One region of the Paenibacillus sp. FSL R10-2734 genome, then DNA from elsewhere that is predicted to be linked to it. Evidence: a T-box and tRNA genes for the amino acid it is inferred to sense, from the RefSeq annotation. Region 1 holds a T-box; the other holds one or more tRNA genes.
What was found. The T-box of region 1 lies ahead of pheS (phenylalanine--tRNA ligase subunit alpha). A T-box ahead of a tRNA ligase gene usually reads a tRNA of that ligase, here a tRNA-Phe.
Positions count from the first base shown of each region.

Region 2: it has a tRNA-Phe gene. The T-box ahead of pheS (phenylalanine--tRNA ligase subunit alpha) is inferred to sense a tRNA for this amino acid. The anticodon was not compared.

Region 1 is NZ_CP150170.1:5,882,098-5,888,383, reverse strand. It holds gene NSS67_RS25560 (hypothetical protein) at 1-2,287, opposite strand, end outside; T-box leader at 2,557-2,841, shown strand; gene pheS (phenylalanine--tRNA ligase subunit alpha) at 2,902-3,936, shown strand; gene pheT (phenylalanine--tRNA ligase subunit beta) at 4,281-6,286, shown strand, end outside.
Region 2 is NZ_CP150170.1:1,537,996-1,544,281, forward strand. It holds rRNA gene NSS67_RS06875 (23S ribosomal RNA) at 1-2,609, shown strand, start outside; tRNA gene NSS67_RS06880 (tRNA-Asn) at 2,670-2,745, shown strand; tRNA gene NSS67_RS06885 (tRNA-Ser) at 2,749-2,841, shown strand; tRNA gene NSS67_RS06890 (tRNA-Glu) at 2,860-2,934, shown strand; tRNA gene NSS67_RS06895 (tRNA-Val) at 2,990-3,065, shown strand; tRNA gene NSS67_RS06900 (tRNA-Met) at 3,083-3,159, shown strand; tRNA gene NSS67_RS06905 (tRNA-Asp) at 3,186-3,263, shown strand; tRNA gene NSS67_RS06910 (tRNA-Phe) at 3,274-3,349, shown strand; tRNA gene NSS67_RS06915 (tRNA-Thr) at 3,376-3,451, shown strand; tRNA gene NSS67_RS06920 (tRNA-Tyr) at 3,457-3,542, shown strand; tRNA gene NSS67_RS06925 (tRNA-Trp) at 3,548-3,621, shown strand; tRNA gene NSS67_RS06930 (tRNA-His) at 3,645-3,720, shown strand; tRNA gene NSS67_RS06935 (tRNA-His) at 3,766-3,841, shown strand; tRNA gene NSS67_RS06940 (tRNA-Gln) at 3,861-3,935, shown strand; tRNA gene NSS67_RS06945 (tRNA-Gly) at 3,942-4,016, shown strand; tRNA gene NSS67_RS06950 (tRNA-Cys) at 4,028-4,101, shown strand; tRNA gene NSS67_RS06955 (tRNA-Leu) at 4,116-4,194, shown strand; gene NSS67_RS06960 (helix-turn-helix domain-containing protein) at 4,354-5,103, opposite strand; gene NSS67_RS06965 (BMP family ABC transporter substrate-binding protein) at 5,431-6,286, shown strand, end outside.

The DNA.
Region 1 (6,286 bases):
TCACCTCTAGCACTAGCTTGTGCTCATATGTGCCAGATTCATATAAAGCGCTGCTCGACATATTGTAGGTTAGGACCGTACTGAGCGTATCTTTACCAGCGGTGACGGTGGCGACTGTGTTTGTAACGGATAGGGTATATGGGAATAATTCCACATCCAAAAGATTACCCTTCGACTCCACAGCAACATTATTTAGTCCCAGTGACACCGTATTGATATACCCCGTTGATTTCCCACCAGGAGCAGTAAGCTTTCCTTCGGATACCCCTTCACCGACATTAAGCACAAGCTGAGAAGGATCTACACCAAGTGGAAGCTTAGTCCAGACGGTAATCAGATTTTTTCCGTTTGGGCTAGTGGAGGTTGTGGACTGGTTGACCTCGGCCTCGTAATATTGATTGTCTGGCGTTTTGTAATAAGCTACGAGTTGAGTCTGCTCCGATTTGCGCGTTTCCTCGCTGTTCATTTCCAGTTCTGTGTACATGATATTGGAGCTCGTACCTTGGTAGACCGTTGTTCGGCGTTCTAACACTTCTGCTTTTTTACTTTCAAGCTCAATATGGTAGGAACTTAGCGCTGCAACTTCTTGAACACGGCTGTCCAACTGGTTTGTACTTAACGATAGAAAATTAATTTTGCTTTCGCCGGAGGTTTCTTGCAGCGTTATTTTTAATTGATTGAACTGATACGTATAAGGGATATTGGCCACGACATAAACATCTGCCGATTCATTTGGACCGAGTATGGTTTGCGTGCTTTCTGTGACGACTTGGGAAGTGCTGCTAATATCACTCTCGCCAGCTTTAATGACACTTGTAAAAGTAGGAAGCTGCACAGAGGTCGATTTGGTGTTGCGGATGTTGATTTTAGCTACAAGCTGATCCTTGTCTGCCCAGGGTAGCCGCTGGATGTTCTCAAGCTTGACAGCAAATGTTCCGTGACTGTTCTCCACCGCATATTCTGTGTCCTGCCAATTGTTCGTTTGCAGTGTGTAAGGAATCTGATAATAAGCGGTAGGAAAAATGATCTTTCCTTCGACAGCGGGTTCAGTCATTTGTAGTTGCAGTGTTCCTTGGGCAATCGTTAGTGGAACGTCTGCGCTGAGCTCGATTATTTTTTCCTCAAGCGGCTTTAGTGTAAGGTTAGCAAAATCCTTCGTGTCCACTGGAAAGCTATATCCTTCAGCGGCTTTAACGGCAAATTCGTAAGCAGGCAAAGTTATCGCTTTGTTGCCGCTATTCTTTACTCGGAACTGCAGCGTCCACTTTGCGATGCCGTTGTCTGCATGGACGTTAGCGCTTTTCAACTGCGTCTCAACTGTATTGCTATTGATCGTAAGCTTCTTGACGATATTGCTGGCTACGACAAGATCCGCAGTGGCGGCGGCGGGAAGGTTATAGGTAGCGATGGGTAGTGCTATTTTTAATGAGGTATCTTCTCCAGCAAATTGCAGGGTCATATTGTCTGTCTTCATATAAGAGGGGATTTCTGTCATGTAGTAGATCGTCTTTTTTTCCTGTGGCTGCACTTTATAGTTGCTGCTCGCATCATCAAGCGTTAGTTCAAATTCAGATCCGCCAGCGGAAGCTAGGTATCCCTTAAGTCCAGTATCACTGAGCACTTTGGTACCTTGATTGGTTAAGCTCACGCCTACTTTGGCATATACCTTACCGTTATATTTGTAAATTTGCAGACTTTCCGCTTTGGTTGTTACAGGGAGATTATTTAGGGTGATCTTTTTACTCTGGCCTCTAGCAACCGCTTGTGAAAAAGCTGCTGGAAGGGTGAAGGTCCCCAATTTCTTTTGATAATCGTTGCTACTGCTGAAATCCCAACCGAATAATGAAATTTTAATGCCTTTAAGAGAAGTGGATTTACCGACATTTACGTAATAGGTTACAGACTGACTGCTTTTGGAGGGGATGGATTTGATGGTTGCACTGCTCGTAACTGGGCTTCCTTGGATAACTGTTCCTCCGGCAGTAGTTACCTTAGAGAGATAGTCCACAAGATTGATACTGCTGCCGCTTCCATTGTAGTAGCTGAGTGTGTATGTAAGAATATTGCCGCCATCCTGAGTCAAAAAGCCAACATCGCTCAGCTTCACGCTAAAGCTACTCTTCAAAGCTATCGAGCCGAGTTTATCCAGAGTGGACACCGTGGTGGTAGTTGCTGTTTTGGTGGATGTAGTATTCGTTGATGCTGCGTACGCTCCGTACGATGTAGCTTGACTCAGAACGGCTGCGCTAAGCATGATCACAGCAACTTTTGTTCTTCGTGCATGCATGTAATTCCCTCCCAGTATGAAAGTCCTTGTTCTATGAAGGTGGTTTGAGATTATGTACAACCATGCCTTCTTAATAATGGAAATTATCAAGCTCCGCTGAACGTTAGCTGAAAAAAAGTCCCCAAAACGGCTCTGAACCTTAAAGCCAGCTTAAAGCCAGATAAAAATTGCCCTAATTATGCTTGAGCTTGTCAAAACGACAGATTTTGCATATAATAAATAGACATATCTCTTGTATAAAAGAGATACCTGACAATTAGATTGAATTGTGAAATGCAGTGATGGAGAAGAGTACACAGTGCCTGACTTACAGGGAGGAGACGCCGTTGATTGAGAGCGTTTCTAGGAAACAGAGCTGTCGAAGTTCACTCCGGAGCAGTTCCTTGAATTCCTTAAGATTGCCTTGTAAGGATGAGTAGGGGAAACCGGTCGCAGACCGTTATTTCTGTATAAAGTGAGATAGGTATCTGTCTAGCCAAAAGAGGGAATGAAGCTCTTAAGGGAATAGATTGCTTGTCTAACAAGGGTGGTACCACGGTCTTTTCGTCCCTTACCGGGAGGAAAGGCCTTTTTTTGTTGAACTAGACCATGATTGAAGGGGGCTGTACACGGCCATGAAAGAGAAGTTGGAAGCATTGAAGGTTGAGGCGCTGGCTAAGTTGCAGGAGGTTGTGGATCCACAGGTTCTAAATGACCTAAGAGTGAAGTATCTCGGTAAAAAAGGCGAGCTTACAGAAGTTCTACGTGGTATGGGAGGACTTAGTGCTGAGGAGCGTCCGGTTATCGGGCAAGTAGCGAATCAGGTTCGCAGTGCTATTGAGGAGATTATTGGAGCGAAGCAAGAGGCTTTTCAACAGCAGGAGACCCAGCAACGTCTGCAGGCTGAAAAAGTAGACGTAACGCTACCTGGTCGCCGCATGCAGCAAGGGGGCATTCACCCGCTTAGCAGAGTGGTTCAGGAAATCGAGGATATTTTCATTGGTATGGGTTACCGTGTGGCTGAAGGTCCGGAAGTGGAGACCGATTATTATAACTTTGAAGCATTAAATCTGCCTAAAAATCACCCGGCTCGTGATATGCAGGATTCCTTCTATTTGACGGATGATCTGCTCATGCGTACTCAAACGTCTCCGGTACAAATTCGTACTATGCAGGCTATGAACGGTGAAGTTCCAGTTAAAATCATCTGCCCGGGTAAAGTGTTCCGTCGTGATGATGACGATGCAACGCATTCCTTCCAGTTCCATCAAATCGAAGGCTTAGTTATCGGACGCAACATTCGGATGAGTGATCTGAAGGGTACGCTGAATCAATTCGTGCAGGAGATGTTTGGAGCGAATACAGGTATTCGTCTTCGTCCGAGCTTCTTCCCATTCACGGAGCCAAGCGTTGAAGTTGACGTAAGCTGCTTCAAGTGTGGCGGCGATGGCTGCAGACTGTGTAAGCAAAGCGGATGGTTAGAAATCCTTGGCGCGGGCATGGTGCATCCAAATGTTCTGAAAATGGGTGGTTATGATCCAGCTGAATATAGCGGTTTTGCTTTTGGAATGGGTGTTGAGCGGATTGCAATGCTTAAATACGGCATCGATGACATCCGTCATTTCTATAACAACGATATGAGTTTTGTAAAGCAGTTCAAGGGCGTTTAGATTTTTGGTGGGCGAGCTGGCTTACGGGTTAGGGAGTAAGTAGCAATTGGGTTGCTGATCTTGCTTAATAAAAGACTATTTATAGAAGGAACGGAGAAAATTTTTGGAACTGTAGAAGCGTCAGCGTTCGCCTTTATCCTCGGATTTCTACCGCGAGAAGCGGTTTGAATCAGGAAATCTGAGGATAACAGCGATCGGAAGTCCAATATTTTTCGTAGTGACTGCTCCAAATAGGACGGGTATGAAGCTTTGATCGAGTAATCCTAATTTGTACTACTCCCTCAGGAAGCTGATCGAACGGCAAGTAGATAAATACATCTGAAACATAAAGGAAGTGAGCGGACATGAAAGTATCAACCGGATGGTTGGCTGATTATACATCGATTGAAGGAGTAACCGCCGAGAAGCTAGCGGAGAAGATTACCGCTGCCGGCATTGAGATTGACGGAGTAGAGCGCCGCAATAAAGGGATTTCCGGCATCGTAACTGGCTATGTGAAATCGAAAGAAAAACATCCTGATGCTGATAAGCTTAATGTATGTATCGTGGATGCAGGCCAAGGTGAGGATTTGCAAATCGTCTGTGGCGCAAAAAATGTGGATGCGGGGCAGATTGTTCCTGTAGCTCTTGTTGGCGCTAAGCTGCCAGGACTGGACATCAAAAAAGCGAAGCTACGCGGGGTATTATCACAAGGGATGATTTGCTCGGCTAAAGAATTAGGACTCAATGATAAATTGCTTCCTAAAGAGCAACAAGAAGGAATTCTTGTGCTTCCTGAAGGCACGGAGATCGGTCAAGATATTTCGAAGGTGCTAGGTCTAAATGATGAAATTCTGGAATTCGATCTGACCCCGAACCGTTCAGATTGTCTAAGCATGATTGGTGCAGCTTATGAAGTCAGCGCGATTCTTGGACGCCAGATCAAATTGCCTGATCCAGCGAGCGAATTGATTGAGATAAGCGGCGCAGCTGCTCAATCCATTTCCGTAAAGATTGAGAATGAAGAACACTGCAGTCATTATGCAGTTCGTTATATTTCAGGCGTTAAACCTGCAGCATCACCGCTGTGGATTCAGAATCGTCTGATGGCGGCTGGCATTCGTCCAATTAACAACATCGTGGATATCACTAACTACGTGATGCTCGAATATGGACAGCCGCTGCATGCTTTTGATGCAGATAAAATTGAAGGTGGAGAACTCGGCGTTCGTCTTGCCCATGAAGGCGAAGTCCTGACTACACTTGACGGTCAAGAGCGGAAGCTAGAGCCGCAAATGCTCGTTATCGCTGATGGAGCTAAAGCAGTAGGTCTGGCTGGAGTGATGGGAGGCCTGGATACGGAAGTTACTGCTGAGACGGTAAATCTCGTTCTGGAATCCGCTAAGTTTGATGGAGGAACCGTTCGTAAAACCTCACGTCAACTGGGACTTCGCTCGGAAGCATCCCTTCGTTTCGAGAAAGAAGTGGATCCTAACGCAGTTATCCCTGCATTGAACCGCGCAGCAGTACTTATTGCTCGTTATGCTGGTGGATCTGTACATGAAGGAATTGTGCAAGCAGGAACCGTCGCAGTTCCAGAGAAGGTCCTGACTTTGTCCTTGGAGAAGCTTAACAGGTATCTCGGAACAGATCTGTCCTTGCTGGAAGTGAAGACATTGTTTGGTCGTCTACAATTCAAATGCGGGGATACCGCACAAGGGCTGATTGAAGTTCAGGTGCCAACTAGACGCGGCGATATCAGCTACGATGTTGACCTTATTGAAGAAATTGCTCGACTGTACGGGTATGACAATATTCCAACGACTTTGATTGAAGGAATTACAACGCCAGGAGCATTAACGCATAAGCAATCGCTTCGTCGTGAACTGCGTCGCCTGATGTCGCATGGCGGTTACCAGGAAGTGATGGGGTACTCTTTCATCCAGCCGGAACAAAGCAAAATGTTCCCTGAGTTATCAGAAGGCTCACAAGCGGTTAAGTTGGCTATGCCAATGAGTGAAGAACGCAGCGTACTGCGTACTAGCCTGCTGCCGCAACTTTTGGATATTGCTAGCTACAATACCAACCGTCGTCAAAGCGATCTAGCGTTGTTTGAGATCGGCAATGTCTTCTTCACAGATGAAGAGCAGTTGACTCGTCAGCCGCGTGAACTGCCAGTGCTGGGATTGTTGCTTAGCGGTAGCCTAACAGTGAAGCAATGGAACGTTTCTGCACAGCCTGTTGATTTCTTTGATTTGAAGGGTGCACTGGAATCGGTGTTTGCTCATTTGGGTCTTACAGATAAAATAATCTACGAGGGAGATGGTCCAGAAGGGTATCATCCTGGACGTTCCGCGTCGGTATATTTACT
Region 2 (6,286 bases), 3.0 Mb from region 1:
TTACAAAGGAATATGGTAGGTGAAGAGGTCTGGAAAGGCCCGCGATAGAGGTAAAAGCCCTGTAACCTAAACTGTGTTCTCTCCGAGACGGATCCCGAGTAGTGCGGGGCACGTGAAACCCCGTATGAATCCAGCAGGACCATCTGCTAAGGCTAAATACTACCTGGCGACCGATAGTGAAACAGTACCGTGAGGGAAAGGTGAAAAGCACCCCGGAAGGGGAGTGAAATAGAACCTGAAACCGTGTGCTTACAAAAAGTCAGAGCCCTATTAATGGGTGATGGCGTGCCTTTTGTAGAATGAACCGGCGAGTTACGTTTAACATGCAAGGTTAAGTCGAGAAGACGGAGCCGCAGCGAAAGCGAGTCTGAATAGGGCGATTGAGTATGTGGACGTAGACCCGAAACCGTGTGATCTACCCCTGTCCAGGGTGAAGGTGCGGTAACACGCACTGGAGGCCCGAACCCACGTACGTTGAAAAGTGCGGGGATGAGGTGGGGGTAGCGGAGAAATTCCAATCGAACTCGGAGATAGCTGGTTCTCCCCGAAATAGCTTTAGGGCTAGCCTCGGTATAAGAGTAGTGGAGGTAGAGCACTGATTGGTTGCGGGGTCCGCAAGGATTACCAAGATCAGTCAAACTCCGAATGCCATATACTTATTGCCGGGAGTCAGACAGTGAGTGCTAAGATCCATTGTCAAAAGGGAAACAGCCCAGACCATCAGCTAAGGTCCCCAAGTGTGTGTTAAGTGGGAAAGGATGTGGAGTTGCACAGACAACCAGGATGTTGGCTTAGAAGCAGCCACCATTGAAAGAGTGCGTAATAGCTCACTGGTCGAGTGACTCTGCGCCGAAAATGTAACGGGGCTAAACACACCACCGAAGCTATGGCTAGATACGTATGTATCTGGGGTAGGGGAGCGTTGTATGTGGGTTGAAGGTGTACCGTAAGGAGCGCTGGACAGCATACAAGTGAGAATGCCGGTATGAGTAACGAAAAGATCAGTGAGAATCTGATCCGCCGAAAGCCCAAGGTTTCCTGAGGAAGGCTCGTCCGCTCAGGGTAAGTCGGGACCTAAGGCGAGGCCGAAAGGCGTAGTCGAAGGACAACAGTTTGAAATTACTGTACCACCGTAATCCGCTATGAGCGATGGGGTGACGCAGGAGGGTAGTGACGCGGACTGATGGATATGTCCGTCTAAGCAGTGAGGCTGATGTGTAGGCAAATCCGCACATCGTTAAGGCTGGGCTGTGATGGGGAGCGAAAATTGTAGTAGCGAAGGTCATGATCTCACACTGCCAAGAAAAGCCTCTAGCCAGGAGAAGGTGCCCGTACCGCAAACCGACACAGGTAGGCGAGAAGAGAATTCTAAGGCGCGCGGAAGAACTCTCGTTAAGGAACTCGGCAAAATGACCCCGTAACTTCGGGAGAAGGGGTGCCCCGGTAGTGTGAATAGCACGAGGGGGCCGCAGTGAAAAGGCCCAAGCGACTGTTTAGCAAAAACACAGGTCTGTGCGAAGCCGCAAGGCGAAGTATACGGGCTGACGCCTGCCCGGTGCTGGAAGGTTAAGGGGAGTGGTTAGGGGTAACCCGAAGCTATGAACCGAAGCCCCAGTAAACGGCGGCCGTAACTATAACGGTCCTAAGGTAGCGAAATTCCTTGTCAGGTAAATTCTGACCCGCACGAATGGCGTAACGACTTGGGCGCTGTCTCAACGAGAGATCCGGTGAAATTTTAATACCTGTGAAGATGCAGGTTACCCGCGACAAGACGGAAAGACCCCATGGAGCTTTACTGCAGCTTGATATTGAATTTGGGTACGATCTGTACAGGATAGGTGGGAGCCGTAGAAATCGGAGCGCAAGCTTCGGTGGAGGCGCCGTTGGGATACCACCCTGATCGTATCTAGGTTCTAACCTAGTACCGTAATCCGGTACGGGGACCGTGTCAGGCGGGCAGTTTGACTGGGGCGGTCGCCTCCTAAAGAGTAACGGAGGCGTTCCAAGGTTCCCTCAGAATGGTTGGAAATCATTCGAAGAGTGCAAAGGCATAAGGGAGCTTGACTGCGAGACCTACAAGTCGAGCAGGGACGAAAGTCGGACTTAGTGATCCGGTGGTACCGCATGGAAGGGCCATCGCTCAACGGATAAAAGCTACCCTGGGGATAACAGGCTTATCTCCCCCAAGAGTCCACATCGACGGGGAGGTTTGGCACCTCGATGTCGGCTCATCGCATCCTGGGGCTGAAGTAGGTCCCAAGGGTTGGGCTGTTCGCCCATTAAAGCGGTACGCGAGCTGGGTTCAGAACGTCGTGAGACAGTTCGGTCCCTATCTGTCGTGGGCGCAGGAAATTTGAGAGGAGCTGTCCTTAGTACGAGAGGACCGGGATGGACGTACCGCTGGTGCACCAGTTGTTTCGCCAGAAGCATGGCTGGGTAGCTACGTACGGACGGGATAAGCGCTGAAAGCATCTAAGCGTGAAGCCCCCCTCAAGATGAGATTTCCCAATTAGTAAGACCCCTTGAAGACGACGAGGTAGATAGGTTGGAGGTGGAAGTGCAGTAATGCATGGAGCTGACCAATACTAATCGGTCGAGGGCTTATCCAATATTTAAAACGCAGATTTGTTTCGGATTCAGTTTTCAGGCATCAAGCCTGGTATGAATATTCCCTGATAGCTCAGTTGGTAGAGCACTCGACTGTTAATCGAGTTGTCACAGGTTCGAGTCCTGTTCGGGGAGCCATATGGAGAGGTGTCCGAGTTTGGCCGAAGGAGCACGATTGGAAATCGTGTAGGCGCCACAAGCGTCTCGAGGGTTCGAATCCCTCTCTCTCCGCCACAAATTTTTAATTAGTATGGCCCGTTGGTCAAGGGGTTAAGACACCTCCCTTTCACGGAGGTAACATGGGTTCGAATCCCATACGGGTCACCAAATTTTCACTTGATTTTACATAGTGGACTTTGGTACAATAACAATTGTTCTTTACGGAGGCTTAGCTCAGCTGGGAGAGCATCTGCCTTACAAGCAGAGGGTCGGGGGTTCGATCCCCTCAGCCTCCACCATATTTATTTAATAACGACGCGGGGTGGAGCAGCCCGGTAGCTCGTCGGGCTCATAACCCGAAGGCCGCAGGTTCAAATCCTGCCCCCGCAACCAATTTTCATCAAGCAATTATATCTTTTGGAACCGTGGTGTAGTTGGCCTAACATGCCTGCCTGTCACGCAGGAGATCGCGAGTTCGAATCTCGTCGGTTCCGCCATTTTTACCTTGGCTCGATAGCTCAGTCGGTAGAGCAGAGGACTGAAAATCCTCGTGTCGGCGGTTCGAATCCGTCTCGAGCCACCATGATTTTTATAAAAGAATGAGTGCCTGCCGGTGTAGCTCAATTGGTAGAGCAACTGACTTGTAATCAGTAGGTTGGGGGTTCAAGTCCTCTCGCCGGCACCATCCTTGGGGGATTAGCGAAGTGGCCAAACGCATCAGACTGTAAATCTGCTCACGTACGTGTTCGGTGGTTCGAATCCATCATCCCCCACCAGTTTTAGGGGCATAGTTTAAAGGTAGAACAACGGTCTCCAAAACCGTTGGTGTGGGTTCAATTCCTGCTGCCCCTGCCAAATTCTTTCTAAAGTTTAATATGGCGATCGTGGCGAAGGGGTTAACGCACCGGATTGTGGTTCCGGCATTCGTGGGTTCGAGACCCATCGGTCGCCCCATTTACTTTAACAAAGAAGAGTGACAACTAAATTCAGTATCATATGGCGACTGTGGCGAAGGGGTTAACGCACCGGATTGTGGTTCCGGCATTCGTGGGTTCGAGACCCATCAGTCGCCCCATTTTACTTAAAAATGTTATTGGGGATTAGCCAAGCGGTAAGGCAACGGACTTTGACTCCGTCATGCATAGGTTCAAATCCTATATCCCCAGCCATTTTATGCGGACGTGGCTCAGCGGTAGAGCATCGCCTTGCCAAGGCGAGGGTCGCGGGTTCGATTCCCGTCGTCCGCTCCAAATTTTTATATGGCGCCATAGCCAAGTGGTAAGGCAAAGCTCTGCAAAAGCTTTATCCCCAGTTCAAATCTGGGTGGCGCCTCCATTTAGTTTATATGTGCCGGCGTGGCGGAATGGCAGACGCGCTCGACTCAAAATCGAGAGGGAAACCGTGGAGGTTCGAGTCCTCTCGCCGGTATATCAAAAGGTTTGTAAAGTTGCTTATACAAGCGACGTTACAAACCTTTTTTCTTTATGCCTTTGGACTTTCATTCATAAGCCGTTGAATTAGAGGAGATCTCTATTCAACGGCTTTTTTATATGGAATGGAGGTTTATTGATTGTATGGAATGGAGGTTTATTGATTGTTTAGGCGGAAGCCCCGTGGGGTGAGACCTATCTCTCGTTTAAACATATTGCAGAATTGGGCGTCGTTCACAAACCCTGCAGCTGCGGATACTTCAGAGATATGCATTTGGGTATGCTGCAAGAGAGACTTCGCATAATCCAGACGCTTCAATAGTAGATAGCGCAGAGGTGAAGAGCCGAAACGTTCTTTAAATAAATGGCGGAAACGATCATAGCTATATCCGGACATTTCAGAGAGTGTTGCGACCGATAGTTTATGGCGGTAATGCTCATTCATATAGTTTAGAACATATTGTACTCTGTCTTCCGTTGGAGATTGAAAACCAGAGGCGCTAAGTAGCCGAATCAGATGAACAGTAATTTCACTCATTTGCAGGTTTAATAGTTCAGAGAATCCATCTTGTTTGCGCGTAAACTCTGCTTTCATTCGAAGCAAGATTTGCAGAACAGTCTGGTCTCTATCATCTTCATATACGCCTTGCAAATTCTCCATATTTGGGTGATTTGAATGGAAGCCTACAAATAGAACAGTAGCATCCTCCCGATGGTTCTCGTCATGTTTATGATTGGGTGGTACAAGCGCGAATGATGATGAACGAAAATGATAACTTCGCGAACCTACATTGGTAGTTCCTAATCCGTTTAAATAATAGACTAGTTCATAGCATTCATGCTGGTGTGGTGGAATATAGGTATTAACCTCATGTGCTGCATTTACAATATATAGAACACGATCCATGATGAGCCTCCAATATTTATGTTTTAGCCGAATCGCACAAAATTATGACCGAAATCATATAATTTTTTTCATTAATATTTGATATGATCGTATCAAGAAATCCGAAGATTAGCAACCTGACTGGACATCTCGTTCGGAAATTAGTCGGATTATTTGTAAAAATGATAATTTTGTCTCTATTTTCGAGTGTATTCGTTAAAATCATTAAATTTTTAACAATGTAACTGCAATATGAGAGTTTCCATCTAAATCGTGAAATATACAACGGACTAAGAAGGAGAACCTCTCAAATTACTAACCAACTACAAATAGGGGTGGAATAGAATTATGAAAAAGAAAGTTCTTTCTTTGTTGTTACTAGTAGTAATGGTAATGGTCACAGCTTGTGGAAATAATACGTCGAGTAATGGAGCTTCCTCGAATGCAGGATCAAATGCGGCTGATGGTGGAGAAACAGGTTCAGGGGATAAACTCAAGGTCGTACTACTGATTCCAGGAACACTTGGAGACAAATCATTTTTTGACTCTGCGAATAGCGGTTTGCAAAAGGTTAAGGACGAACTGGGTGCAGAAACAAAGGTTGTAGAAATGGGTGTCGATAAAACGAAATGGGAGCCTACATTCAACGATATCGCCGCTGAGGATTGGGATGTCATTATTTCTGGCGGATCGGAAATTACGGAAATGTTTAATGCAACAGCTGAACTATATCCAGACAAAAAATTCATTAACTATGATACCGATATAGATGAAGCGCCAGAGAATATGTACAACATGTCTTATGCGACAAATGAAGTATCTTTTTTGGCAGGTGCTGTAGCAGCGCTGGCTACACAATCGGATATGGCAAGTGCTAATCCTGAGAATGTGATCGGTTTTGTAGGCGGCATGGACATTCCAGGAATTAACGCTTTCTTGGTAGGTTATATTCAGGGCGCTCAATATGTTGATCCTGATGTGAAGGTAGCAGTATCGTATGCTGGTGATTTCGTTAACCCGGCTAAAGGTAAGGAGCTTTCGCTGATTCAATATAACTCCGGTGTGGATGTTATTTTTAACGTGGCTGGCGGTACAGGTCTTGGGATCTTTGACGCAGCTAAGGAGAAGAAGAAATATGCTATCGGTGTAGATTCCGATCAGGCGATGTTGCTTAACGAAACAGATAGCGAAAAAGCAAACTTGA